Regions from separate parts of the Streptomyces sp. NPDC031426 genome, predicted to be linked through region 1. Evidence: riboswitches for the same ligand, from Rfam matches in the RefSeq annotation. Region 1 holds a riboswitch; the other holds the start of a gene.

Region 1 (2,383 bases):
TGCGCCTGTGCCGGGAAGTCCGCGGGAATGTCCGCCGGGAAGTCCATCTGCCTACCGCCTGCTGGGAACCACTGCTGTGACCATGAAGGCTAGCGGGTGGCTGTGACAGTGCCTCACCTCGTGAAGGCGATCCGCCGCAGGGCGTTTGCCGCCGGCCGGTCCAGCAGCACGGCCGCACCACAGCCCGCGGGCAGCTCGCCGCGCTCGACCGCGTCCAGCAGCCGGGCGGTGGTGCGGCGGTGGCGGCGGAAGGCGTACCCGGAGACGCCCCGGCCGCGCTCGCGCTGGCCCTCGCGCGCGGTCTCGGGGGTGACGTCGAGCAGGAGCAGATGGAGGGTGCCGCCGCGGCGGCGGGCCTCCCGGGCGAGCCAGGCGCGCACCCAGGACTGGGTGCCGCAGTCGTGCACGACGACGCCCTCGCCGGTGCGCAGGGCGTGGCGCAGGCCGGCGTAGTGGGCGAGGCGGACCAGGGGGCGGTAGAGGGTGTAGGGGAGGAAGGCCGGCAGGCGGGCCGCCCAGCGGTCGCGGGTGTCCTGGGAGTCGATGCGGGGGCCGGTGACCGCGCGCCGCATCAGGGTCGACTTGCCGCTGCCGGGCAGGCCGGTGATCACGGCGAGGTCGCGGGGGCCGAAGGCCAGGGCGTGCGGGCCGCGGCCGGCCCGGTCCCGCAGGTCCCGGACGACCGGGGCCGGGGCGGGACGCTGCCTCGGCACCGCGATGCCGGTGGTGGCGGTGGCGGTGGCGGTGGCGTACACCGGGGTCCTGTTCACCGTGATCGTCCTCCCCTGTCGGCCGGTAATCTTCATTCCCCGACTGTGCAAAGAGAAGGTAATGGACGATGTCGTCGGCGGGGTCCGCGTCCTGCCACAGGTCGGTTACAAAAGCCCGCTCGCCATGCGATGATGTGGCCGCCAACTGCATACCGGCCGCTTGAATCCGCGCGGGAGAGTTCCCAGCAGCTTCGCTGGGGCGCCGAAGGAGCAAGTCCCTCCCTTGAATCTCTCAGGCCCCGTTACCGCGCGGGCGAGGCACATCTGAAAAGCGGGCCGCTGCGTCAGTGGCTCCACCCAAGGTGCAAGCCGTGATCGTCCCCGTGGCGGTCGTGGCGAACCTCTCAGGTTCCGATGACAGATGGGGAGGAACGTTCCTCGCCCGTCCTGCTTCCTGGGAGACGACCGACCGATGAGCAGTACCGAACTCCGTCACACCGCGCTCGATGCCCTGCATCGCTCGCTCGGTGCGACGATGACCGACTTCGCCGGCTGGGACATGCCGCTGCGCTACGGCTCCGAGCGCGACGAGCACATCGCCGTGCGGACGAAGGCGGGTCTCTTCGACCTCTCCCACATGGGCGAGATCACCGTCACCGGCGACGGGGCGGCCGCCTTCCTGAACTTCGCGCTGGTCGGCAACATCGCCTCCGTCGGCGTGGGCCGCGCCCGCTACACCATGATCTGCCAGGCCGACGGCGGCATCCTGGACGACCTGATCGTCTACCGGCTCGCCGAGACCGAGTACATGGTCGTCGCCAACGCCTCCAACGCCCAGGTGGTGCTGGACGCGCTGACCGAGCGCGCCGCCGGCTTCGACGCCGATGTCCGCGACGACCGGGACGCCTACGCTCTGATCGCCGTCCAGGGCCCGGAGTCCCCCGGCATCCTGAAGTCCCTCACCGACGCCGACCTCGACGGCCTCAAGTACTACGCCGGCCTGCCCGGCACGGTCGCCGGCGTCCCGGCACTGATCGCCCGCACCGGGTACACCGGCGAGGACGGCTTCGAGCTGTTCGTGAAGCCCGAGCACGCGGTCGAGCTGTGGCAGGCGCTGACCAAGGCCGGCGAGGGCGTCGGCCTGGTCCCGTGCGGCCTGTCCTGCCGGGACACCCTGCGCCTGGAGGCGGGCATGCCGCTGTACGGGCACGAGCTGACCACCTCGCTCACCCCCTTCGACGCCGGGCTGGGGCGGGTGGTGAAGTTCGAGAAGGAGGGCGACTTCGTGGGGCGCGAGGCGCTCACCGAGGCCGCCGCCAGGGCCGAGGCCAACCCGCCGCGCGTCCTCGTCGGGCTGATCGCCGAGGGCCGCCGGGTGCCGCGCGCCGGGTACGCCGTCGTCGCCGGCGGCGAGGTGATCGGCGAGGTCACCTCCGGCGCCCCCTCCCCCACCCTGGGCAAGCCGATCGCCATGGCCTACGTCGACGCGGCGCACGCGGCGCCGGGCACCGAGGGCGTCGGCGTGGACATCCGGGGCAGTCACGAGCCGTACGAGGTCGTGGCGCTGCCCTTCTACAAGCGCCAGAAGTAGACACTGGGCGCGGTCACTGTGTGACCCAGCGCACGTTTCCGCTGCTCACCAGCGGTCTCAGCAGTCCCCCCTTCATCAGCAC
Region 2 (2,383 bases), on a different contig from region 1:
GCAGGTTGACGCCGTACTCCCGGGCTGCGGCGGCGATCTCGGCGGCCTTGCCGGGCACGCGCGCGGTGAGGGTGTCGAAGAACGCGCCGTGCACGATCTCGACGCCGCCGGCCTTCAGTCCCTCGGCGAGGATCGTGGCGTACCGGTGGGTGCGCCGGGCGATGGTCTGCAGGCCCTCCGGACCGTGGTAGACGGCGTACATGCCGGCCATCACGGCGAGCAGCACCTGCGCGGTGCAGATGTTGCTGGTGGCCTTCTCACGGCGGATGTGCTGCTCACGGGTCTGCAGCGCGAGCCGGTACGCCTTGTTCCCGTCGGCGTCGACGGAGACACCGACCAGCCGGCCGGGCAGGCTGCGCGCGAACTTCTCGTGCACGGCCATGTAGCCGGCGTGCGGACCGCCGAAGCCCATCGGCACACCGAAGCGCTGGGTGGTGCCGACGGCGATGTCCGCGCCGAGCTCGCCCGGGGAGGTCAGCAGGGTCAGCGCGAGCAGGTCGGCTGCGACGGTGACGAGCGCGCCCAGCTCGTGGGCCTGGTCGATGACCGGCTTGATGTCGCGTACGGCACCGGAGGCGCCCGGGTACTGGATCAGGACGCCGTTGATCTCGCGCTCGGCGATGTCGGCCGGGATGCCGTCGCCGAGGTCGGCGACGACGACCTCGACACCGGTCGGCTCGGCGCGGGTCTGGATGACGGCGATGGTCTGCGGCAGCGCGTCCGCGTCGACCAGGAACAGACCCTTCTTGTTCCTGCCCATGCGCCGGGACAGCGCCATGGCCTCGGCGGCGGCGGTGCCCTCGTCCAGCAGGGAGGCGCCCGAGGTGGGCAGCCCGGTGAGGTCGGCGACCATCGTCTGGAAGTTCAGCAGGGCCTCGAGGCGGCCCTGGGAGATCTCCGGCTGGTACGGCGTGTAGGCCGTGTACCAGGCCGGGTTCTCCATGACGTTGCGCAGGATGACGGGCGGGGTGAACGTCCCGTAGTAGCCCAGCCCGATCATGGAGTCGAGGACCTGGTTGCGGTCGGCCAGCGAGCGCAGCTCGGCGAGGACCTCGGCCTCGGTGCGGGCGCCCGGCAGGTCGAGGGCGTCGGCGTTCTTGATCACATCCGGGACCGCCGCGGCGGTGAGCTCGTCCAGCGAGCCGTAGCCGACCTGCGCGAGCATCTTGGCCCGCGCCTCCTGGTCGGGCCCGATGTGGCGCTGCTCGAACGGGATGCCCGCTTCGAGCTCCGGGAGCGGAATGCGATGGGCGGTCATTGCGGAGGCCTCCTGGTCTGACGCGACCTTCGAAGGGCACCACGGTGCGGGTGCCCCGACGGCCTCCCCCTCTGTCATCTCAACCTGAGAGCTTCACCGGGTATGTCCCGGCTTTCACCGTCGGTGAGAGCGGGAGCCGTCGACGCCCGCCCTGCTTTCCAGAGTGACCTCGTCCGTGCGGTACGTGAGCCTGAGAGATTCCGGGGAGGATTTGCTCCTTCGGCGCCTCCGAGGTGGTCGGAGGACTCTCCCGCACGGGGTCAGCAGCCGCTGTCAGCCTACCAGCGAGGTCAACGACGGGGTCCTCGAGTGGCCGCCTCCCTGAATGTGCTCTTTCGTAGTGCTTACGGATGAGTTGCGACCACGTGGAGGGAGAGGGACCGTGCAGACCGACATCGATCCGCGCAACCTGATCGGCCGCAAGGCGTTCGACCGCAATGGCACCAAGATCGGGACCATCGACGAGGTGTACCTCGACGACGCGACCGGAGTGCCCGAGTGGGCGGCGATACGCACCGGCCTGTTCTCCCGAGACGCCTTCGTCCCCCTGGAACCGAGCGAACTGATCGAAGGCTCCCTGCACGTCCCCTTCGACCGCGCCCTGATCAAGGACGCCCCCGACTTCGGCGTGGGCCGCCATCTCTCCCCCGAGCAGGAGCTGCAGCTCTACCACCACTACGGCCTGGACGTGGCATCACCTCCCTCGGCCCCGGACCACGACTTCGGCAAGCTGGCCGGGTCGGAGGAGACCTGATCGGAGGCCTCCGCGACCAACGGCAGCGGATCGGCAGGCTCCAGCGCAGGATCATCGACAAGGAACGTCCGCACCCTCCCCGGAAGGGACTGCGGCGTCTCGAACCGCACGGTGACCCGCCCCAGCCCACTCCCCTGCACCCACCCGTGCCCGTGCTCGGCGTGCCTTACGTCCTGTCCCGCCCGCCAGTGCCGTTCGACAGGCTCCGGCCGCTCCACGACGACCTCGGCCCCGGTCTCCTCCGGCATCTGCGCCGCCGGCGCGGGCATCGCCTGCGCGAACAGGTCCTCCTGGGTGTAGTCGGCGAGCCCGGAGACACCCACGCCCAGCAGCCGTACCCCACCCGTGGTGTCCACGGAGTCCAGGAGCCG

What was found. A riboswitch is a leader RNA that binds a small molecule or an ion and turns the genes downstream of it on or off. The one in region 1 is predicted to bind glycine.
Region 2: linked by a shared signal. The riboswitch ahead of gcvP (aminomethyl-transferring glycine dehydrogenase) and the one ahead of gcvT (glycine cleavage system aminomethyltransferase GcvT) in region 1 are both predicted to bind glycine.

What each region holds. Positions count from the first base shown of each region.
Region 1 is NZ_JBVIJE010000010.1:311,534-313,916, forward strand. It holds gene ACZ5NH_RS23090 (enhanced serine sensitivity protein SseB) at 1-47, opposite strand, end outside; gene ACZ5NH_RS23095 (AAA family ATPase) at 114-770, opposite strand; glycine riboswitch at 932-1,028, shown strand; glycine riboswitch at 1,029-1,141, shown strand; gene gcvT (glycine cleavage system aminomethyltransferase GcvT) at 1,183-2,301, shown strand.
Region 2 is NZ_JBVIJE010000024.1:101,997-104,379, forward strand. It holds gene gcvP (aminomethyl-transferring glycine dehydrogenase) at 1-1,258, opposite strand, end outside; glycine riboswitch at 1,427-1,521, opposite strand; gene ACZ5NH_RS34835 (PRC-barrel domain-containing protein) at 1,641-2,012, shown strand; gene ACZ5NH_RS34840 (DNA polymerase IV) at 1,934-2,383, opposite strand, start outside.